2 regions of the Dactylosporangium cerinum genome follow, and region 2 is predicted to be linked to the other one. Evidence: riboswitches for the same ligand, from Rfam matches in the RefSeq annotation. Region 2 holds a riboswitch; the other holds the start of a gene.

Region 1 (11,692 bases), on a different contig from region 2:
GCATGAGTTGCGGCGGCTCACGGTGCACGGGCGTGCGCGGGTCTGCCTGCGCGTCAACCGGTCGCACCCGGCGCTGCCGGGCAGCCATGCGATGGCGGGGGTGCCGACCGCGTTCGGGATCGACGAGGCGCTGCTGCCGGAAGCAGTGCGGCTGGTCCGGGAAGGCGGCCTCGACCTCGCCGGGTTCCACCTGCACGCGGTGTCCAACAATCTCGACGCGGCGGCGCACGCCGCATACATCCGGGGCGCCGTCGCGTGGGCGGGCGAGGCGGCCGGGCGATGGGGCGTCCAGGCGCCGATCGTCAACGTCGGCGGTGGGTTCGGGGTCGACATCGCCGGCGACGGCCGGTTCGACCTCGAGGCGTTCCGCGACGCCCTCAGCGATCTTGATCTCCCGGCCGGGGCGACGCTGGTCGTGGAGCCTGGCCGGTTCGTGGCGGCGAGCGCCGGCTGGTACGCCGCGGAGGTCCTCGACGTCAAACAGACCCACGGGCGCTGGTTCGTCGTCGTGCGCGGCGGCACGCATCATTTCCGGCTGCCGGCGTCGTGGGGGTACAGCCACCCGTTCACGGTGCTGCCCGTCGACGCGTGGCCGTATCCGTTCGAGCGGCCGCAGGTCCGCGACGCGACCGTCGACGTCGCCGGTGAGCAGTGCAATCCCCGCGACGTCCTGGCCCGGGACGCGCCGGTCTCCGCTGTGCGGGCCGGGGACGTGCTGGTGTTCGCCAACACCGGTGCCTACGGGTGGGAGGTGGCGCACCACGACTTCCTGCGCCACGCCCACCCGCAGTTCATGATCATCTAGTCGGGGCGGTCAGGAGCGGGGCCCGGCGAACTGGGCGCGGACCGCGCGCAGCGCCTGGCGGCGGGCGTCGCCCTTGAGCGTGTCGACGTAGAGGGTGCCGTCCAGGTGGTCGGTCTCGTGCTGCAACGCCCGCGCGAGGAGGCCGCTGCCGGACACGGTCACCGGCTCGCCGTGCTCGTCGAAACCCTCCGCGGTCGCGTGCATCGCCCGCGGCGTCGGGAACCACAGGCCCGGGATCGACAGGCAGCCCTCCTCGCCGTCCTGGGTGCCGTCCACCATCGTGATCGTCGGGTTGACCAGGTAGCCGACCTGCTTGTTCGCCGCATACGAGAACACCCGCAGGCCCACGCCGATCTGGGGGGCCGCGACCCCGGCGCGGCCCGGCTCACCGGTCACGGTGTCCAGCAGGTCACGCACCAGCGCGCGCAGCTCGGCATCGAACGAGGTCACAGTCTCACAGGGGGTACGCAGCACCGGGTCGCCGAGCACCCGGATCGGTCGGATCGTCACACGTCACAGGCTACTTCGGGGCGGCGTGAACCCCGGTTGACGAGGGCCTAAACTATGCCGACTTCCCACCCCCGGAGGCACACCCATGGCCTACCAGGCCGACAGGGCGGACGTGCGGTCACACCGCAAGAGCCCAGCTCAGCGCAGATCACGGCGCCTGTCGTTGATCATCGGCGCGGTCGTCGTCGTGCTCGTCGCCGGCGGCACCGCCTACGGCGTCAGCCAGCTCGTCAAAGCTTCCTGTAACGGCACCGTCACCGCGAAGATCGTAGCGTCGCCGAGCACGGCGCCGCTGCTGCAGTCGCTCGCCAAGTCATGGACGGACGGCGACCCGACCGTCGCGGGGCGTTGCGCCCGCGTCGAGATCGCCGGCCGGGAGACCGCCTCGATGGCGCAGGCCCTCGGCACCGACTGGGACACCAAGGCCGGCTCCCCGCCGGACGTGTGGGTGCCGGACTCCACCGCCTGGGTGCGCCGGGCGTCGACCGCGGCGATCGCCGAGCGGATGATGCCGGACCTGCAGCCGATGCTGGCCCGCACCCCGTCGGTCCTGGCAATGCCGAAGCCGATGGCGGAGGCCCTCGGCTGGCCCGGCGGCGAACTGTCCTGGCAGGACGTCATCAACAAGGTCGCCGCCGACCCGCAGGGCTGGGCGAAGTACGGCAAGGGCGACTGGGGCAAGTTCAAGTTCGGGATGAGCGATCCGCTGCAGTCCACCGCCGGCCTGCTCGCCCTGATGGCGATCCTGGACGGCAACGACGACGGCGAGGTCACCGCCGAGGAGCAGGCCACCCTCGCCAAGCTCAAGCAGGAACGCGCCGTCTACACCGACACCACCGCGCAGCTGCTGGACGACCTGGCCAAGGCCGACGACCAGGACGCGGCCAAAGCGCTGGCGTTCGTCTCGGCGTTCCCCGCCCTCGAGCAGGACGTGCTGGCGTACAACAAGACCAACCCGAAGGTCCCGCTCGTCGCGGTGTACCCGTCCAACGGCAGCGCCGACGCCGACAACCCGTACCTCGTCCTGGACGCCCCGTGGGCGGAGAAGGACAAGCAGGACGTCGCCCGGCAGTTCCTGGCGTACCTGCGCGGCCCCGACGGGCGCAAGGTGTTCCTCGAAGCCGGGTTCCGTGACCCGAACCGCGACGCGGGCACCGCCATCAGTGGCAACAACGCGTTCAGCGCCAAGCTCAAGACGGTGCCACGGGCGGTGCTGCTGCCCGAGTCGGTGAAGCAGTCGATGGACTCGTGGACCGCGCTGACCCGCCCCACCAACGTCCTGATCGTGCTGGACATCTCCGGCTCGATGGCCGAACAGGTCCCCGGCACCGGGCGCAACCGCATGCAGCTGGCGAAGGACGCCGCCCGCGAGGCCGTGCAGCTGTTCGACGGCGACGTCGACGCCGGCCTGTGGGTCTTCTCCACCCGGCAGAACGGCCAGCAGGACTACAAGCAGCTCATCCCGATCGGCCGCGTCGGCGACCAGGTCAACGGCAAACCCCGCCGGGACCAGATGGTCACCGCGATCGACAAGCTCGCCCCGATCGGCGACACCGGCCTGTACGACACCGCCGCCGCCGCGCAACAGGCGGTCGTGGACGCGTACAAGCCCGGCGCCACCAACCTGGTCGTGCTCATGACCGACGGCAAGAACGACGACCCCACCGGCGGCCTCAGCCTCGACCAGCTTCGGCCGAAGCTCGAGGCGAACGCCACCAGCGACAAGAAGGTGCCGATCGTCACCGTCGGATACGGCAACGACGCCGACTTCGCGGCCCTGCAGGAGATCTCCCGGGTCAGCGGCGGCGCCCTGTACACCTCGAAGACCGCGTTCGACATCAACGAGGTGCTGCTCACGGCGATCTTCGGCAAGGTCTGACGCACGGTCTGACGCGAAGCCTGACGCACGGCATCGGCCCTGGCCGCCGCCCGCTCCTCGCGGGTCAGGCGGTCAGGGCCGCCTTGATCGGGGCGGTCTTCGCCGCGGCCTCGGCGACCTCGGCGGCCGGGTCGCTGTCCCAGACGATGCCGCCGCCCGCCCAGACGTGCGCGCGCCCGTCGGCGACCGCAACCGTGCGGATGGTCAGACCCAGGTCGATGTGCAGCCGCCCGTCGGGGCCGTGCCCGATCCAGCCGGCAGCGCCCATGCTCGGGCCGCGCCCGACCGGCTCCAGGGCGCTCACCACGTCGATCGCGGCCAGCTTCGGGGCGCCGGTCACCGAACCGCCCGGCCACACCGCACCGAGCAGCTCGGCGAGGCCGACCCCGGGCGCGAGCCGGGCGCTGACGGTCGACTCGGCCTGCCACAGCCGGGACCAGCGGCGGATGGCGAAGAGCTCATCGACGCGGACGGTGCCGGTGCGGGCCACCCGGCCGAGGTCGTTGCGCTCCAGGTCGACGATCATGATGTGCTCGGCGCGTTCCTTGACGGAGGCCAGCAGGTCCGCACGGCCCCGATCGGTGGCGGGCCGGGTGCCCTTGATCGGCCGCGTCACCGCCCGCCCGTCGGTGACCTCGACGAGCGTCTCGGGCGACGCGCACGCGATCCACCAGGCCGGGGTCTCGCGGGTGCCCCCACCGCACAGCACACCGCCGTAGCGGGCGCCCGGCAGGGCCGCGACCCTGGCCAGCGCCGCCCGCGGGTCACCGGCGAACGGAGCGCTCGCGTGGCCGACGACGTTGGCCTGGTAGACGTCGCCGCGCGCGATCGCGTCCCGGACCGCCTCGACCGCGGCCGCATGCTCGGCAGCGCTCCAGCTCGGCGTCCACGGCGCCGCCGTGCCACCGGCCCGCGCAGCCGGCGGCCCGGCGCCGGGACGCGCCGGCGGTGGGGTGTGGCCGTAGACGACCGCGACGAGGTCCGGCACCGCCGGTGCCGGGGACGCGACCCGCGACGGCGGCGCGAGAAGCACCGCCGCGCCGCACAGCGTGTCCGTCACGGTGCGTGATCGCGAGACATCGTTGACGGGAAGTCCGGCGGCGGTGAGGAACGCCGTGAGGATCGACAGCGGGTCCCCGCCGTCGCGGGAATGCCACTCGAGTCGGGAACGCTCCCATAGATGTGGGATGCACGACGAGGCAGACCCGGGAGGGTGAAGCTCCACCAACCCGGGCCGGCACCCGACGACCGGTCCTAATGTGCTCATACGAATGGCGGATTATCCCCGAGTTGTGTCGTGACGTGTTCGGAATTGTGTCGTTGGCCGTAGTAGCGTGCATCCCTGGTCATGTGAACAACCACACAGGCCTCAACTGAACCTCTCAATCGGAGACCCCCGATGCTCTGCCAGCACCAACCATCGTGTCCCTCAGCCGCCGACTCGGACCACGAAGCCGCCAGGATCATGGCCGCGCACCCCGAACAAGGGTGGAGCCTCCTGTGCAACGGCGTGATCATCTTCGAGGACACCGGAGAGCTTCTCCCCGACTGCAGCGTGATCGAACCGCACCGCGGCCCGGCCATGCACGTCCTGGTCCGAGCCGCCTGATTCGTCACCCTCAGTAGTCAGTCACTCCTCGTAGGCTGATGCCGGCGGGCAGGAGCACACCAGGTTCCGGTCGCCGTAGCTGTCGTCGATCCGGCGTACCGGTGGCCAGTACTTCGCCACCGACACGCCGGCCGGATACGCGGCCAGCGACCTCGGGTAGGCGTGCGACCACTCGTCGGCGGTGACGGCCGCGGCCGTGTGCGGCGCATTGCCCAGCGGATTGTCCCCCGCGGGCCACTCACCGGCCGCGACCCGGTCGATCTCCGCACGGATCGCGATCATCGCGTCACAGAACCGGTCCAGCTCCGCGAGGTCCTCGCTCTCCGTCGGCTCGACCATCAGCGTGCCGGTCACCGGGAACGACATCGTCGGGGCGTGGAAGCCGTAGTCGATGAGCCGCTTCGCCACGTCCGCGACACTCACGCCGGTCGCCTTCGTGATCGTGCGCAGGTCCAGGATGCACTCGTGCGCGACGAGGCCCTCGCTGCCGCTGTACAGCACCGGGTAGTGCTCCCGCAGCCGCGCCGCCACGTAGTTCGCCGCGAGGACCGCCGTCGCCGTCGCCTTGGCCAGGCCGTCCGGGCCCATCAGCCGCAGGTACGCCCACGGGATCGGCAGGATCCCCGCCGAACCCCACGGCGCCGCCGACACCGGCCCGACCGGCGCCTGCGCGTCCAGGATCGGGTGCGACGGCAGGAACGCCGCCAGGTGCGCGCGGACCGCCACCGGGCCGACCCCGGGACCGCCACCGCCGTGCGGGATGCAGAACGTCTTGTGCAGGTTCAGGTGCGACACGTCCGCCCCGAACTGCCCCGGCTTGGCATAGCCGAGCAGCGCGTTGAGGTTCGCGCCGTCGACATACACCTGGCCACCCGCCTCGTGCACCTTGGCACACAGGTCGGCGATGCCCGTCTCGTAGACCCCGTGCGTCGACGGATACGTGACCATGATCGCGGCCAGCCGGTCCCGGTGCAGCTCGATCTTCGCCTCGAGGTCGCCGAGGTCCACGTTGCCCAGCTCGTCACACGCCACGACGGCCACGCGCATGCCGGCCATCACGGCGCTGGCCGCGTTCGTGCCGTGCGCGCTGGACGGGATGAGGCACATGTCCCGCTCGGTGTCGCCCCGCGAGTGGTGATACGCCCGGATCGCCAGCAACCCGGCGAGCTCCCCCTGCGAGCCGGCGTTCGGCTGCAGCGACACCGCGTCGTAGCCGGTCACCTCCGCCAGCCACTGCTCCAGGTCGCCGATCAGCTTCCGGTATCCCTGCGTCTGCGACGCCGGCGCGAACGGGTGCACGTTGGCGAACTCGGGCCAGGTGATCGGCTCCATCTCCACGGTCGCGTTGAGCTTCATCGTGCACGAGCCGAGCGGGATCATCCCCCGGTCCAGCGCGTAGTCCTGGTCCGACAGGCGCTTGAGGTACCGCAGCATCGCCGTCTCCGAGCGGTGCGTGCCGAACACCGGGTGCGACAGGAAGTCGCTGGTGCGCCGCAGCTCGGCCGGCACCACGTCGGCGGTGTCCAGCGCCGTCACGTCGACGTGCGACAGGCCGAACGCGGCCAGCACGTCGCGCAGGTGACCGAACGTCGTCGTCTCGTCGCACGCGATCCCGACCCGGTCGGCGTCCACCTGCCGCAGGTTGATCCCACGGTCCGCGGCGGCCTTCGTCACCTGCTCCGCGTTGCCCGGCACGACCGCCGTCACCGTGTCGAAGAACGCGTCGTGCTCCGTGGTGACCCCGCCGGCGCGCAGCCCCGCAGCCAGCCGCACCGCCATGTCGTGGGTGCGCGAGGCGATCCCCCGCAGCCCGTCCGGGCCGTGGTACACCGCGTACATGCTGGCCGTCACGGCGAGCAGGACCTGCGCGGTGCAGATGTTGCTGGTCGCCTTCTCCCGCCGGATGTGCTGCTCACGGGTCTGCAGCGCCAGCCGATAGGCCGGGGCGCCGTCCGCGTCCTTCGACACGCCGACCAGCCGGCCGGGCAGCGTGCGCTCCAGGCCCTTGCGGACCGACATGTACCCGGCGTGCGGCCCGCCGAAGCCCATCGGCACCCCGAACCGCTGAGCGCTGCCGACCGCGACGTCCGCGCCGAACGCACCCGGCTCGCGCAGCAGGCACAGCGCGAGCAGGTCCGCGGCGAACGTGACGATCGCGCCCTTTTCGTGGGCTTCCGCCGTCAGCCGCTCGTAGTCGCGGACCGCGCCGGACGCGCCCGGGTACTGCAGGTGGATGCCGAAGTACTCCTCCGGCCTCTGGTTCCCGGTCAGGTCGGCCACGTGGACGGTGATGCCCAGCGGCTCGGCGCGGGTCCGGATCACCGCGAGGGTCTGCGGCAGGACGTCCTTGTCCACGACGTAGACGTCGGCCTTGACCTTCGACGACCGGCGGGCGAGGGTCATCGCCTCGGCGGCCGCGGTCGCCTCGTCCAGCAGCGACGCACCGGCGACCGGCAGACCGGTCAGGTCCGTGATCACCGTCTGGAAGTTCAGCAGCGCCTCGAGCCGCCCCTGGCTGATCTCCGGCTGGTACGGCGTGTAGGCCGTGTACCACGACGGGTCCTCGAGCACGTTGCGCAGGATGACCGGCGGCGTGTGGGTGCCGTAGTAGCCGAGGCCGATCATGCTGACCAGGGTGCGGTTGGCCGACGCCAGGGCCCGCAGCTCCCCCAGCACCTCGGCCTCGGACGCCGCGAGGGGCAGCGCGAGGGGCTGGTGCCAGCGGATGGAGCCCGGGATGGCGGCCGTCATCAGCGCCTCGACCGAGTCATACCCGACGGTCTTGAGCATCCGGGACTGCTCGTCCGGGGATGGTCCGATGTGCCGGCTGGCGAAATTGGTCATTGGCCACACTCTTTCGGATCCGGGGTCGGGGGTGCGCACGTCCCTCCCCCTCTGTCGTGTGGCCTCCAGAGGTGCCAACCCGTCGCGGTCCTTCTGCCTGAGAGGTTCCGGGGAGGATTTGCCCCTTCGGCGCCGTCCTGGGTGCAGACGGTCTCTCCCGCGCGGGTATTGCCGGCATGCCCAATCTACCAAGTGCCGCGAATCTGACCATGGTCGCTTCTGCGTGGGCGACGCCACAGCGGCTGGTGCGTCCTAGGAAGCTAGGTTATGATTCAGGGGCGGCAGCGGGCGGAGTTCGCGTCCACCATCAGCAGCGAACCGTCGACCGCCTCGAAGTCCTTGCCGGAGAGGCCCTTCAAGGCGTTGAGCTGGTCGTTCTTCCACCGGTCGTCCTGGGTGCCGGAGAAGAACCACGGAGATCCGTTGTCGGAGAGGATCGCGCCGTACTGCTTGAGCGCCTGCGCCACCACGCGGGCCTGAGGAGGGAACTTGGAGATGTCGACGGAAGCCTTCAGCCGGAAGCGGGCGCCCATCGGAGGCAGCGCCGGGTCCGTGGCCGACGAGGCGGCGTGGCGGGCCGGCCAGACATAGGCCTTCTTCGTGCGGGGCGCGGTGAATCGGATCGCGTGGTCGATCCGGCCGGCCGCGACCTCGTCGGCGCGCGGCAGCCCGGCGAGGATCGACAACCCGGCCGCGTCCGCCGACGTCCAGCCGGCCTTGCGCAGGTCGTTGCGGCGCAGGTCGAACACGGCACCCGAGCCGGCCTTCCAGGAGCCGTCCGCGTTCGGGTGGGCGTCGAAGAGCTCGTACGCCTTGCACGCCGCGGTGTCGTGGACGATGACGTGCCGGTCGCCGTCGGCGTTCGGGCCGCCCTCGACGCGGGCGTTGCGCGGGACCGGGTAGGGGCCCTTGTCGCTCTCGTCGGCGTACTCGAAGGTCACCTTGACCGTGGCCTGCCCCGCGCCGACGGTGGTGACCGGGATGCCGAACGGCGCGCCGTCGATGAGCCCCGCGCCGAAGTCGGGATGCGCGTGCGCGGACGCCCCGATGCTGGCCACCCAGGCCGCGGAGTCACGGTGCACGGGCAGCTTCGACACGTCGGCGTGCCAGACGTTGTCCGCGGGAAAGATGGTGCAGCCGGCCTGGGCGGCGCCTGAGGACGCGGCGCCCGATGGGCCGGACGACCCCGGCACGGCGCCGGGCGACAGGCCCTGCGCGCCGGACTCGGCTGACGCACCCGACGGGCCCGTGGCCTTGGCGGCGTCGGCACCTCCGGACGAGCTGCAACCGCTCACGGTCACCGCCACCATCACCATGACCGCCAGCGCGGCACTGCGCCTCATGATCCTCCTCGGGTCGGCCCCCGATCCTCACGGACCAGCCGGGACGATACCCGGACCCGCTGTCCGACTCACCACCCCGTGCCCGAGCGCGGCCACACTCCCCCAACCGCCTCCGGCAGCATCGCGTTGCGGTCCTCGGACTGGACGCGGCCGTTGCCCGCGCTTCCCGAACTGCGGGAAACCGCCACCACCTGGTTGATAGCTGGTGTCCACGAGCCACTCATCAACCAGGTGGTCGCACGATCGATCGAGCCACCGTGACCGGGTGGTGGTCACGGGGGTGTCCGGGGGCGCAGGTGGTGGCGGATGCGGGCGGCCTGGCGGGTGAGGTGGTCGCGTTCCGGGAGGCTCGGGGCGGCGTGGGAGGCTTCGGCGTAGAGGTCGGCGGCGCGGGCCAGGTCGCCGGCGCGTTCGTGCAGGTGGGCCGACACGGCCGTGAAGCGGGGCACGGACGGATCCACGGCCGCCAGAGCCGCCAGGCCCGCCTGCGGGCCGTCGGCCTCGCCGAGGGCCACCGCGCGGTTGAGGCGCACGACGGGGCTGCCGGTCAGGGTGAGCAGCTCGTCGTACCACTCCACGATCTGCACCCAGTCGGTCTCCTCGGCCGAACGGGCGTCGGCGTGCAGGGCGGCGATCGCGGCCTGGGCCTGGTATTCGCCCAGGCGGTCGCGGGCCAGGGCGCTCTGCAGGATCGTCACGCCCTCCGCGATGAGGGTGGTGTCCCAGCGCGACCGGTCCTGTGCAGCGAGGGGCACGAGGCGGCCGCCGGGGCCGGTGCGGGAGGCGCGGCGGGCGTGTTGCAGCAGCATGAGGGCGAGCAGCCCGGCGACCTCGGGCTCGTCGGTGAGGGTGGTCAGCTGCCGGGCCAGCCGGATCGCCTCGGCGGCCAGGTCGACGTCGCCGCTGTAGCCCTCGTTGAAGACGAGGTACAGGACGCGCAGCACGGTGCCGAGGTCGCCGGGCTGGTCGAGCGGCAGGCCCGCGAGGCGCTTCTTGGCCCGGCTGATGCGCTGGGCCATGGTCGCCTCGGGGACCAGGTACGCCGCGGCGATCTGCCGGGTGGTCAGGCCGCCGACGGCGCGCAGGGTCAGGGCGACCGCGGCGGCGGATGGCAGGGTGGGATGGGCGCACAGGAAGTACAGGCGCAGCGTGTCGTCGGTGGCCAGGGCCGGGCCGTCCGGGGCGAGCGCCTCCACGGCGAGCTCCCGGCCGCGCCGGGACGCCTCGGCGCGCACGACGTCGAGGTGCTTGCGCCAGGCGACCGCGACCAGCCACCCCTTCGCGTCGCGGGGTGGGTCGTCCGGCCAGGTCGACAGGGCCTTGATGAGGGCCTCCTGCACGGCGTCCTCGGCCGACGCGAAGTCCGCTCCGCGCCGGACGAGGACACCGATGACTGCGGGCACCAGGTCCCGCAGCAGGGATACGTTCACTCCGGATCGGTCAGCGACATGGTGAGGATCGGCCGGACCTCCAGCCACTCCTGGATCGGCCGGCCGCCGGGGCCGGGGGCGGCCGACAGCTCGCCGGCCAGTTCGACGGCGCGGTCCCAGGACTCGACGTCGATGATCATCCAGCCGGCGACGAGGTCCTTGGTCTCGACGAAGGGGCCGTCGGTCACCGGCGGACGGTTCTCGCCGTCGGACCGGACGAACGCGCCCTCGGGCGAGAGGGCACGTTCGTCGACGAGCTCACCGGTCTCCTGCAGTCGGACCGCGAAGTCGCGCATGTACTGCACGTGCGCGTCGACCTCCTCCGGCGTCCACTGGTCCATCGGCGCGTATTCGTGCGCCGGCTTCGGACCGCCCCGGTAGTGCTTCAGCAGCAGGTACTTCAAGGTCGCTCTCCTCCGAAAGGCCGCAAGAATGCGGCGTTGCACCCCTGGGACGGAGCCGCCGCCACCTTCTCGACACACAAGCCTGCCTGAATTGAAAAAATCAGCGCGCGGCGACCAGGCCGTAGGAGGACGGGGTCACGTCCGGGAACACGTCGCCCAGGGCGCCGAGGCCGCAGCGGCGCTGAAGGATCTCGCCGATCACCGAGCGGTAGTCGGTGGTGGCCGCCAGGTCACCTGCGGTCAGCTTCGCCGGGGCGAGGCCGGGCCAGGTGCCGTGGACGCGGCCGCCGCGCACGCCGCCGCCGAGCAGGAGCATGGCGTTGCCGTTGCCGTGATCGACGCCGCGGGAGCCGTTCTCCGCGACGCGGCGGCCGAACTCGCTCAGCGTCACCAGGGTGACCCGGTTGAACGCGGCGCCGAGGTCGGTGGCGAACGCCTCCAGGGCGAGGGCGAGCTCGGTGAGGTGGTCGTGCATCCGCTGGCCCTTGACGGCGGTGCCGAGGCCCTCGTGCATGTCCCAGTCGCCGAAGTCGACGGTCGCTGCCATCAGCCCGACGTTGGCCTTGACCAGGCGGGCGACGTCGCGCAGCGCCTTGCCGAGCGCGGTGTTCGGGTAGGTGGCGGCCGGGGTGTACGCGCCGAGGGCCGCGACGGTGCCCAGGGTGGCGTTGACGGCGCGGGCCGGGTCGGCCAGGACCGCCGGGGCGCCGTCGAAGAGCTTCGCGAGGGTCGCCGCCATGGGGGTCTTCGCGTCGTTGCCGGCGAGCTTGAACGTGTCCACGGCGGCCATCGACACGTCGGGGGCCGGGCCGGCGAACAGCCGCGCGGGGCTGGTGGCCCCCATCGCGACCCCGGCCGTCGGGGCGGT
Region 2 (11,692 bases):
CGGCGGCGGTCGCGGTCAGGACGGCTGCCGCGCCGATGGCGAGGCGTTTCATGTGGGCTGAAAGTTGCACAGGGAGCTCCGTCACGTCGATGCGGGTTTACGTGCATGGCGGCGCCTGCGGCGCAGCTCAGAGGCTGTCCGCGGCGCTGTGCGGCTCCCGCCGACATGATACCCGCGGCATGGATCACGGTGAATGCATCAGGGAAAGTGTTACGGCCTGCGGGGCGCGCCGGTCTCTTGTCTGCGCAGAGCCGATGTGTTCCGAAGGAGATCCAGTGAGCTTGCGACACCTGTCCGCGACGGGCCTCGCCGTCGTCGCGCTGTTCGCCGTGACGGGCTGCGACCCCACCACGCAGACCGGCGCGGCGCCTTCAAGCAGTCCCAGCGCCGGCCCGGCCGGTGCGCAACAACCGGCCGGCTCCGGCGGGCTCGGATCGGCCGCGCCCTCGAAGCCCGTCGCGTCGAAGACGGCAGGCGTGCCGCCGTTCTTCACCACCCTGCCCGCCACACCGAAGCTGACCGGGGCGGCGCCGGCGGGGCTGGTGCGGGGCCGGCGGGGCCAGCAGCGGCAGGCCGGCGAGGAGCCCCTCGGCCGCGGCGAGCCGCCGCGACCGCTCCGAGCACCGTGGGCAGTCCCGGACGTGCCGGGCGATCCGCTTGCGCCACAACGGATCCAGTTCGCCGTCCCAGCCGGATGTGGTGTCCCGCAACGCCGGGCAGCCCGGCGCCGCATCCAGCGCCCGGACCACCGAACGGGCCACGTCCAGCTGCTCCCGCATCCGCTGCACCCGGACCCCGGCGTGCGCCGCGGACAGCTCCAGGGCCTCGGCGACCTCGGCCCGGGTCAGGTGCCCGCCGGCCTCCAGCCACCACAGCGACAGCACCACGCGGAACGCCGGGTCCAGCCACCGGGCCGCCTCGGCGATCTCGCGCTGCTCGGTGTCGAGGACCTGCCGCAGGACGGTGAGCCCGACGAAGTCCGCCGCCGGGTCCTCCCGGTCGTCGCCGGCCGGGTCGTCGGCGCGGCTCAGCCGGGACCGGCGGGCCTCGGCGCGGGCGTCGGCGAGCTGCCGCAACGCGATCGTCACCACCCACGACCGGAACCGTTCCGCCTGCCGCACCCCGGACACGCCCGTCACGACCCGCATCATCGTGTCCTGGACGATGTCGTCGACGTCGAGATCCCGGTCCGCGCCGCGGCCGACGACGGTGTAGACGAGCGGCAGGTAGCGCGCGGCGAGCGCCTCGACGGCGGCCCGGTCCCCGTCACGGGCCGCCGCAACGAGCACCTCGTCGGTCTGTGTCTGCACCATCGCCGATCGCTCCTGCCGCTGCGGTACCTGGTTCGTACCATCCCGCAGACCCTGGCCGGGCACGTGCCATAACACTTTCTGCGACTTGACGCGGCGCCGCGGCGGGTCTTACGGTCCTGGATCACAACCACATATCGCGCTGCACGACCCGCGACGGGAGAGCCCCCGGACACCACCGGGGCGCCGAAGGAGCAACGTTCTCCCCAGAATCTCTCAGGCACAGGTACCGCCGCGGTCAGGCGACTCTGGAAAGTCAGGACGACAGCTGTCCTGCGCCCACGGTGCAAACCGCCCCACGGTGTCTCCCGTGGGCGGTGAAGCTCTCAGGCTCCGATGACAGAGCGGGGAGGCCACCCAGCAGGGGTGCCGTCCGCGACGGCACCCGGACTCAGGGAGCCTCTCGTGACACCGCTGTTCGACGTGCACCGCGATCTGGGTGCCACCTTCACCGACTTCGCCGGCCGGCGCATGCCGCTGCGCTACCGGAGCGAGCTCGCCGAGCATCACGCCGTGCGCCGCGCCGCCGGGTTGTTCGACCTGTCCCACATGGGCGAGCTCGAGGTCACCGGCGCCGACGCGGGCCGGTTCCTCGACCACGCGCTCGTCGGCCGGCTGTCGACGCTGCCGGTCGGGCGCGCCCGATACACCATGCTCTGCCACGACAACGGCGGCGTCCTGGACGACCTGGTCGTCTACCGCCTCGCCGAGCTCCGCTACCTGGTCGTGGCCAACGCGGCCAACACCACGGTCGTCCACGTGATGCTGCGCGAGCACGCCGACGGCTTCGGCGTCGACGTCCGCGACGCGTCGGCCGACTGGGCGCTGATCGCGGTGCAGGGCCCGGCCGCCGCGGCGATGCTCGACCCGGGGCCGTTGCCCTACTACGGGATCCGGGCCTTCGCGGTCGCGGGCCGGGACGTGCTGCTCGCCCGGACCGGGTACACCGGCGAGGACGGCTTCGAGGTGTACTGCCGCCCCGCCGACGCCGTGGCCGTGTGGCGGTCCCTGCTCGACCGCGGCCCGTCTCCCGCGGGGCTCGCCTGCCGGGACACGCTGCGCCTGGAGGCCGGGATGGCGTTGTACGGCCACGAACTGTCCGTCCGGGTGACCCCGCTACAGGCCGGCCTCGAACGGGTCGTCGCCTTCGACAAACGGGACTTCGTCGGCGCCGCCGCCCTGCGCCGCCAGCGCGCCACGGGCGGTTTCGCCACGCTCGTCGGCCTGGTCACCGGCACCCGGCGGGCGCCCCGGGCGGGCTACCCGGTGCTGGCGGAGGGCACCACCGTCGGGGCCGTCACCAGCGGCGCGCTCTCCCCGACCCTCGGCCACCCCGTCGCGATGGCCTACGTCGCGACCGGCTGGTCCGCACCCGGGACCCGGCTCACCGTCGACGTCCGCGGCACCGGCGTCGACGCCCACGTCGTCACGCTGCCCTTCTACTCCTCGCAGAGGTGAGCATCATGTCCGAGATCCCGCCGCACCTGTCCTACACCCGCGACCACGAGTGGCTGCTCGACGGCGTCGTGGGGATCACCGCGTTCGCCGCGTCGTCCCTCGGCGACATCGTGTACGTCCAGCTGCCCGACGTCGGCGCCGCCGTCACCGCCGGGGTGCCCTGCGGCGAGATCGAGTCCACGAAGTCCGTCAGCGACCTCGTCGCCCCTGCCGGCGGCGTCGTGGTCGAGGTCAACCCCCTCCTCGCCGCCGAGCCGGGGCTGGTCAACGAGGACCCGTACGGGCGCGGCTGGCTGTTCCGGCTCAGCGTCGCCGGCACCCCGGACCTGCTCGACGCGACCGCCTACGCCGCACTGGTCGGGTGAGCCCGGTGGCGTTGAGCGCGTTCGACCTGTACTCCGTCGGCATCGGCCCGTCCTCGTCACACACCGTCGGCCCGATGCGCGCCGCCCGCCGCTTCGCGTCCACATTGGACCTTCTCGCGGTCGGGCGGGTGCGGGCGGAGCTGTTCGGCTCGCTCGGCGCCACCGGGCACGGCCACGGCTCCGCGAAGGCCGTCGTCCTCGGCCTGCTCGGCGAGGACCCGGCGACGGTGGACACCGACACCGCCGACGAACGCGTCGCCGCCGTCCGCGACGCCGGCCGGCTGCGCCTGTCCGGTGGTGCCGACATCGCGTTCGACCCGGACGCCGACGTCGTCCTGCACCGCCGCAAGTCGCTGCCCGAGCACCCGAACGGCATGCGTTTCCACGCGTGGGACCCGTCGGGTGCGGTGATCTCGGAGCGCACGTACTTCTCCGTCGGCGGCGGCTTCGTCGTCGGCGACACCGGCGTCGTCGCCGACACCACGGTCCTGCCGCACCCGTTCGCCACCGGCGGCGAGCTGCTCGCCCGGTGCCGGGAACTGTCCCTGCCGGTGAGCGACGTCATGTACGCCAACGAACGCGCCTGGCGCCCCGACGCCGACACCCGCGCCGGCCTGCTGCACCTGTGGGCGGTGATGCAGGCCTGCGTCGAGCGCGGCTGCACCCGGTCCTTCGACGGGGTCCTGCCCGGCGGCCTGCGCGTCCCGCGCCGCGCACCGGCCCTGTTCCGCGACCTGAAGGCCTCCGCCGAAGGCGTCGACCCGCTGAAGGTCCTCGACTGGGTGAACCTCTACGCGCTCGCGGTCAACGAGGAGAACGCCTCCGGCGGCCGGATCGTCACCGCCCCCACCAACGGCGCCGCCGGCATCATCCCCGCCGTCCTGCACTACTACACCCGCTTCGTGCCCGGGGCCACCGACGACGGCGTCGCCCGCTTCCTGCTCACCGCCGCCGCCGTCGGCATGCTCATCAAGGGCAACGCGTCCATCTCCGGCGCGGAGGTCGGCTGCCAGGGCGAGGTGGGGTCGGCGTGCGCGATGGCCGCCGCCGGGCTGTGCGAGGTCCTCGGCGGCACCCCGGAACAGGTCGAGAACGCCGCCGAGATCGGCCTCGAACACAACCTCGGCCTCACCTGCGACCCGGTCGGCGGCCTCGTCCAGATCCCGTGCATCGAGCGCAACGCCATCGCGTCGGTGAAGGCCATCAACGCCGCGCGGCTCGCGCTCAACGGCGACGGCAACCACAAGGTCACCCTCGACAAGGCCATCCGCACCATGCGCGACACCGGCCGCGACATGTCCGTGAAGTACAAGGAGACCGCCCGTGGCGGCCTCGCGGTGACGGTGATCGAATGCTGAGGCCCGGGGTGGGAGACTGGGGCGGTGGAGCGGCTCCTGGGTCCGGGCGAGGTGGAGCAGGGGCTCGCCGGGCTGCGGCCGCGGGACACCGGCTTCTGGACGGTCGACGTCGCCGAACCCGGGGCGGCCTGGGCGGTCGTGCGGGAGTTGCCGCTCGACCGGCTGGTGCTCGCCGGGGTGGCGGCCGGGCCGGGACTGCTGGAGCTGGTGCGGGCGGCGCTCGGGTATGACCCCGGCGCGCAGGAGTTCCTGACGTATCTGCGGGGCTGGTTCCCTCCCGCGGGTGACGTGCCGCCGGTGCCGGCGCGCCTCCTCGACGCGGTGCGGGGGCTGGCGCTCGGGGCGCCCGGGGAGCCGGTCGCGCACGGGCTGTTCCCGAGCACCGTGACGAAACTTTCCCGGCTGGCGCTCGCCCGGCACCGGGTGTACCCGGCCGGCGTGGTCCTCGAGGCGGCGCGGCGGGCGTACAGCGGGCCCTACGACGCGCACGAGGCCCTCGCCTGCGCGCTGGTTCACCCGGACGTGGACACCGACGCGCTCGTCTGGCAGCACACGCGGCGGGGGAGAGGGTGGCGGTCGCGGCGCAAGACGAACCGGGTCCTGGCGTGGGGCCGGCGGCACGGATACCTGGCGGAGCCCCTGGTCTGCGGGTGCCGGCACGAGCGGCTCGAGGCGCCGGGCGCACGGTGGGAGGCGGCGCGGCTGGCCGGCAACTGGACCCGGATCCTGCCGCTGCTCGACGAGGTGGTCAGCGACCCGGCGCGGTGGCTGGCCGTGTACCGCTGCTCACGGTGCGAACGCCTCTGGGCGCAGGACACCGTGTCGTCAGGCCACGCGGATCTGACCTACGGCTACCCGATCGCGACAACCGATCCGGCCGGGTGGCTGGCTGCCGCCCACTCACGAAGACTGCGGTAACTTTCAGGCCGGCCGGCGGGCGATCGCGATGACCGACTGCCCGAAGGGCGGGGTGACGAACTTTTCGGCGAATCGGGTCATCGGGGCGACCGTCGAGTCGTAGAACTTCACCATCAGGCCCGGGCCCGGCTTCTGCCGCAGCAGGCAGGTCGACACGTAGTAGCCGATCAGGCCCAGCGAGTTGGCGTAGTGCAGCCGCTCGATCTCCAGGTCGGCCGCGAGCAGGACCTCCCGCATGGTCTTGCGGGTGTACCGGCGCACGTGGCCGGTCGCGATGTCGGCGGGTCCCATCGCGAACGGGAACGCCGGGACGACGATGATCACGTAGCCGCCGGGGCGGACCAGCGAACGCATCGTCTGCAGCGCGCCGAGGTCGTCCTCGATGTGCTCCAGGACGTTGTAGGAGACCGCGGCGCTGTGCTCGGCGGTGATCTCGCTCGGCAGCATCAGCTCCCGGATCGAGACCTCGCGGTTCGCGGAGAACCGCTCCTTGAGGGCGAGCAACCGGTCCGGGTCGGCCTCGGTCACCGTCATCCGCGGGGCGTGCTCCAGCCACTCCGCCGCGTAGTCGCCGAGCCCCGCGCTGACCTCGATCGGGTCGTCGCCGAGAAACGGCGTGGCGAACGCGACGAACCACTTGCGGTGGTTCTTCGCCATCGCGAGGCCCTCGAGGACCTCGGACTGGATGAGCTGGTCACCGAGGATCTCCGCACTACGATCCCGATCGCCTCCAGGCGGCACGGCGTTCTCCTCGGTAGCTCGGCGATCCAACGATCTGATCATGTTATCCGGAATTGGCGTAGTTTATCGACGTCGATGCTCCAGGACCAGAGCGTGCGCCATGGGCAGCAGTCCAGCTATGGTCTCACCCGTGAAAACCGGCGGAAAGAACGCGCTTGTCGTCGTGAGCTACGTGGTCTTCTCCGTCGTGCTGTTCCAGCACCTGTGGGCGGCACCGCAGACCCGGATGCTCGCGGACAACAATCAGGACCAGGTGTTCTTCGAGTGGGTGCTCACGCACGCCGCGCGATTCTTCACCCATGGTGACTCCCCGATCTTCACCGACCAGCTCAACGCCCCGCTGGGCGTGAACCTGATGGCCAACACATCCATCCTCGGGCTCGCCCTTCCGCTCGCCCCCATCACGCTGCTGTTCGGCGCGCCGGTGACGTTCGCGCTGATCAGCACGATCGCGCCGGCGGCGACCTCGATCGCGTGGTTCTTCATGCTGGTGGGGTGCGGGGTGGTGCGGTCCCGGACGGCAGCGTACCTGGGCGCGCTGTTCTGCGGGTTCGGCCCCGCGATGGTGTCGCAGACGACCGCGCACCCGAACATCGCCGGTCAGTTCATGATCCCGCTGATCCTGTGGGCGGTGTTCCGGATGCGGACACCCGGCAACCCGGTCCGCAAGGGTCTCGTGCTGGCCGGGCTCGTGGTGTACCAGTGCTTCATCAACGAGGAGGTCCTGTTCCTCGCGGCGTTCGCGTTGCTGGTGTTCCTGCTGGTGTTCCTGCGGCCGGGCGAGATGCTGCCGGCCGCCCGCGCCGCGCTGCCGGCCCTCGGCGTCACCGCGCTCGCCGCCGGCGCCGTCATGGCGTATCCGCTGTGGCACCAGTTCGCCGGCCCGCAGGCGTACCACGGGCTGCCCGACCACGTGCACGGCTTCAGCGCCGACCTCGCCGGGTTCTACAACTTCAGCCGGCGCTCGATCCTCGGCGACGCGACCCTCATCGACAAGCTCGGCGGGCCCACGGAGGAGAACACGTTCTTCGGCTGGCCCCTGCTGCTGCTCCTGCCGGCCGCCGCGGCCGCCCTGTGGCGGGAGCGGGCCGCGCGGGCGGTGTTCGTCACCGCCGTCGTGTTCGCGCTGCTGTCGCTCGGCCCGGTGGCGCGCTACCAGGGCGAGGAGACCACCTGGCACGGCCCGTGGCGGTGGCTGGTCGACCTGCCGCTGTTCGACTCCGTGGTGCCGACCCGGGTCGCGCTCGTCGTCACGCCGCTCGTCGGGGTGCTCCTGGCGATCCTCGTCGACCGGTTCATCGTCGTGCCGCCGGTCACCCGCGCCGGGCCGGCCCTGGCCGTCGCGGCCACCGCCCCGGCCGGGCCGCCCGCCGAGGGGTCGTTCGCCTCGGAGGCGCCCGCCGCCCGGGAGGTCGCCGACCCCGACGACGAGCCGCTGCCGGTCGCGGGCCGCTGGTTGTGGGCGGCCGCGCTGGCGATGGCGTTGGTGCCGCTGGTGCCGACGCCGCAGCCGGCGAACGAGCGCCCGGCCGCACCGATCTTCTTCAGCAGCGGGGTGTGGCGGCAGCACGTCCCGGACCAGGCGACCGTGGTGGTCATCCCCGGCGGCTGGTGGGAGGGCCTCGACGCGATGCGGTGGGCCGTCGACTCCAACCTCGACTTCAAGATCGCCGGCGGCTACTTCCTCGCGCCGGACCCGAACGACCCGGAGCGCAAGGCGATGTTCGGCCCGCTGTATCCGCAGACCTGGTCCCTGCTCGGCCAGGTCGGCAACGACGGCGTCGTGCCGCAGCTGGGCCCCGAGTACGTGGCCCAGGCCAAGGCCGACCTGGCGTACTGGAAGGCGGACCGGATCATCCTCGCCGACGGTCACGGCAACAGCGACGCCATCCGGCAGACCGCCGACCTGCTGTTCGGCCCGGGCGAGCACGTCGAGGACGTCTGGGTCTGGAAGGTGTCCTGACGGGGTCGTGTGATCGTTGACCTTGGACGATCTGACTGGTCATAGGCAGTCGGATTGTCCAAGGTCAACTCGCCGCCCGGACGATCAGGTCCTCGATCGTGTACAGGAACGTCGACATGTCCGATCGGGGCATGACGGCGCTGTCGGCGGTCATCGCGAGCTCGAGGGCGCCCGGCGCGTCCTGGGCGTCGAGGGCGAACGACACGCCCCGGCGCGGCTCGTGCTCCACCGGCCAGGTCAGGGTCGTGCGGGTCAGCGCCTCCCGCAGCGGCACCGGGGCCGGCGCGGCGAAGTTCAGCGCCGGCATCAGGCCCCGCTGGTCGTTGACGAAGCAGGAGTGGTCGCAGGGGCCGTCGACGGCCGCGATGTCCCGGTCGAGGGCGAGCTTGTCGTAGTACGCGTGCCGCTGCGCCGACAGGGCGGCCCCGAACGTCCGGCGGACCAGGTCCGGGAAGTCCCCGCCGGCGGTGCCGGTGAGGTGGAACAGCCCCTCCTGGGCGATCGTGGTCACGCCGCCGGCCATGCCGGGCAGGAACCGGTTGTTGACCACGACCTGGAAGACCGCCTCGCCGACGCCGGTGAGCCGGGCGGCGGACGCGGCCGCCGCGGCGAGGACGACCGCGGCCGGGCTGACGGACAGGGTGGCCGCGACCCGGTCCAGGGCCAGCCCCAGCGCGGGGGAGTTGAGCACCGCGTTGGGAAAGGTGGCCGCCGGCGGGCGGGCCGGGAACTGCCGCGCCGGGCCGCGGCCCAGCTTGTCCAGCCAGGAGCGGCGGGCGGCGGCGTCGCGGCGGCGACCCCGGTCCGAGACCTGGAACGCGGCCTCCTCCAGCGGCTGCAGCAGGTCCCGCGCCGGCAGCGGGCCCTGCAGCAGCGCCGCGAAGTCGGCGAGGAGGTTGCGCAGGCCCCAGCCGTCGGAGGCGGTGTGGGACAGGAAGAACACGACGTAGCGGACGTCGGCGCCGACCCGCACGACACCGACCCGCAGCGGCCACTCCCGTTCGGCGTCGAACGGGACCGCGAGGAGCTCGTCGCGCAGCGTGTACGCGGCTGCCTCGACCGTGTCCGGGCCGGCCGCGCGGGTCACCACCGGGATGCCGCCGGCCGCGTGCACGACCTGGTCGAGGCGGCCGTCGTCGGCGGTGCGCAGCCGGGTCCGCAGCGACTCGTGCAGCAGCACCAGGTCGCGGACGGCGCCCTCGACCCGGGCAGGGGGCACCGCCGCCGGCAGCGGCAGGCCACCGGAGACGTTGTAGCGGGCGGCATCAGTACCGAGGGAGCGAACGACATCCCAGATCGCCTGTTGCCCCCACGTCGCCGGGCCCGACCCCGCCCTGCCACCGCTGAACGCCAGCTCCGACCACTGGTCCGTTGCTGCCTGGGCCTGTGCGTGCGCCACCGTCATGCCCGCTCCCCCTGATCGCCGACCACCCGGCCCGAGTCTCGTGCACCACCGCACGGATGTCGACGGCGCGGCGAAGCTGTATATGCAGTGCGCCTGACCGTTGCGGGCACCGCTCACAGGCAGTACGTCCGGACCTGCACCACCTGCAACCCGAGCGTCTCCGCGTCCTGCCGTGAGCCGAAGTACACGACGGAGTAGGTCGTGTGCGCCGCCTTCTCCGCCGGCACGCCGAGCGCCTCCACCGCGCCGACGTCGCAGCTCACGGGCACCACCACCGCCCGGTAGCCGAGCCGGGCAAGGTCGCCGGCCTTCTCGGCGGTCTTCTCCCGGACGCCTGTCTCCTGGACGCCGACGACCGCGGCCCAGGCCTCCGCTCCGTTCACCGTCGGCGTCACCGGTGTGGCGTATTTCGGCGGGCAACCCGACCCGAAGACGCACATGCGGGGGATCAGCGCCGTCGAGCGGTCGACGGTCTCCGGGGTGCGCGCGATGCCGTCGAACACGGCGACGGCCGAACCGACCCGGACCACCAGGAACCGGAACGGCTCCCCGGCGTGCTCGCCGGCGCCGTCGAGGGGCAGCGCGATCGTGATCGACAGCGCCTCGCTGCCGAGGGCCGGGGTGCTCACCGGCTTGAGCACGCTCGCGCCCTCGAAGCCGCTGCACCGTTGCAGCTTCGGCTTCAGGTCCCGCATGACCGCCTTGGCCGCGTCCTCGTCGCGGTACACGTACAGGGCCTGGGTCAGGTGCCGGCGCTGCTCCCGCTCGCCGTCGAACTCGGACATGACGCGGCGGGCGACGGGCTGGCCGAGGCAGTCGGCCTGGTAGTCGTGGTCGTCGATGACTTCGTCGGCCGTGCTTTCGCCGGCGAGGAACCCGGGCGGGACCTTCACCGGCCGGGTGCCGGTCGGCGTCTTCCCGGGGGACCCGGTCGCGGACGCAGACGCGGTCGCGGCGGGCGGGTTCGGGATCGCGTCCCGGCCGGGGTCGCGGGCGATCGCCCAGCCGCCGGCGATGACCGCGAGGGCCGTGAGCCCGGCGAGGGCCACGTGCCCGGTGCGGCGGCGCCGCCCTCGCGCCTCGATCCGTTCGGCGGTCGGCGCGACCGCGGCCGTGTCCACCCGGTCCCGCAGGGCGCGGAACGCCCGGTCGACGGCGTCCTGATCGGTCATGACGTCACCTCCGTGGTCAGCATCGGGGCGAGGGCCTGCCGGCCGCGGGCGAGCCGGGCCTTCACGGTGTTCTCCGGCGCGCCCTCCATCTTGGCGATCTCCGCGACCGCGAAGCCGCCGAGGTGGAACAGCACGAGGGCCCGGCGCTGCGGCTCCGGCAGCCGGCGCAGCGCCGCGACGAGGTCCAGGGTGGTCGCGTCGGGCTCGGGGGTGTCCGGCGGCGGGCCGTGCCGGGTCAGGCCGGCCAGGGCCGTGCGGGCCTTGCGCCACCTGCTGATGACGAGGTTGTGCCCGACGCGGCTCACCCACGCCCTCGGGTCGTCGTAGGTGCTGATCCGCCGCCAGCGTGACCACGCCCGGACGTAGACCTCCTGCGCCACGTCCTGCGCCTCGCCGAGGTCAGCCGTGTACGCGACGAGCTGCGCTACCAGGCCCCGGTAGGTGTCGCGGTAGAACTCCGCGAAGGTGTCGGCGTCTGCCATGACGAGGTACACGCCCCTGCCGGGTCTGCGGTTGCATGCGGAAAAGCATTCGCTCCACCGAATTTTCCGGTGCGACCCTGGCCTCGACCACACCAGGGGGGATTTCCATGACCGTGCAGTTCGTGCGCCATCTGCAACGGCACGACACGGCCCTGCGGGTGCCGCGGGCCGGCGCCGTGCTGTGGGACGACGAGGCCGTGCACGCCGAGGCGTACGCCGCCGACCCGCAGCGGTTCGCGCTGACCGCCCTCACGCCCGGGGTGCTCGCCCCGCAGCGCGCCCGGATGCTGCTGCAGCTGCTGCTCGCATCCCGCGCCGGCGTGCCGGACGCCGTGCGGGACACCCTGGCGCGGGTCACCCGGGTCCTCGCACTCGGGCTCGCGCCGGCCGATGTGTTGACGGTGCTGCTGGCGGTGCGCCGGCGCCGGGCCAACCACAAGCACGTCACCCGGACCGTGCTGACGGTCCTGCTGGAGCACCCGCACGCCGACGAGCTCATCCGGGCCCGGCGCGGCATCGC

The links. A riboswitch is a leader RNA that binds a small molecule or an ion and turns the genes downstream of it on or off. The one in region 2 is predicted to bind glycine.
Region 1: it holds a riboswitch for glycine, as region 2 does, so the genes downstream of both, gcvP (aminomethyl-transferring glycine dehydrogenase) here and gcvT (glycine cleavage system aminomethyltransferase GcvT) in region 2, are expected to answer to the same signal.

The regions. Positions count from the first base shown of each region.
Region 1 covers NZ_JBHSIU010000046.1:102,514-114,205, reverse strand. Annotated here, with positions in the region: gene ACFPIJ_RS34310 (alanine racemase) at 1-805, shown strand, start outside; gene ACFPIJ_RS34305 (peptide deformylase) at 815-1,315, opposite strand; gene ACFPIJ_RS34300 (substrate-binding and VWA domain-containing protein) at 1,401-3,194, shown strand; gene ACFPIJ_RS34295 (chorismate-binding protein) at 3,259-4,461, opposite strand; gene ACFPIJ_RS34290 (DUF5999 family protein) at 4,594-4,803, shown strand; gene gcvP (aminomethyl-transferring glycine dehydrogenase) at 4,825-7,647, opposite strand; glycine riboswitch at 7,723-7,817, opposite strand; gene ACFPIJ_RS34280 (hypothetical protein) at 7,920-8,990, opposite strand; gene ACFPIJ_RS34275 (RNA polymerase sigma factor) at 9,263-10,420, opposite strand; gene ACFPIJ_RS34270 (YciI family protein) at 10,417-10,824, opposite strand; gene ACFPIJ_RS34265 (DUF1501 domain-containing protein) at 10,925-11,692, opposite strand, start outside.
Region 2 covers NZ_JBHSIU010000130.1:381,911-393,602, forward strand. Annotated here, with positions in the region: gene ACFPIJ_RS59700 (lytic polysaccharide monooxygenase auxiliary activity family 9 protein) at 1-52, opposite strand, end outside; gene ACFPIJ_RS59705 (sigma-70 family RNA polymerase sigma factor) at 372-1,313, opposite strand; glycine riboswitch at 1,458-1,552, shown strand; glycine riboswitch at 1,553-1,663, shown strand; gene gcvT (glycine cleavage system aminomethyltransferase GcvT) at 1,716-2,768, shown strand; gene gcvH (glycine cleavage system protein GcvH) at 2,774-3,133, shown strand; gene ACFPIJ_RS59720 (L-serine ammonia-lyase) at 3,139-4,491, shown strand; gene ACFPIJ_RS59725 (hypothetical protein) at 4,516-5,409, shown strand; gene ACFPIJ_RS59730 (class I SAM-dependent methyltransferase) at 5,413-6,066, opposite strand; gene ACFPIJ_RS59735 (DUF6311 domain-containing protein) at 6,281-8,113, shown strand; gene ACFPIJ_RS59740 (condensation domain-containing protein) at 8,178-9,518, opposite strand; gene ACFPIJ_RS59745 (hypothetical protein) at 9,632-10,690, opposite strand; gene ACFPIJ_RS59750 (RNA polymerase sigma factor) at 10,687-11,172, opposite strand; gene ACFPIJ_RS59755 (hypothetical protein) at 11,280-11,692, shown strand, end outside.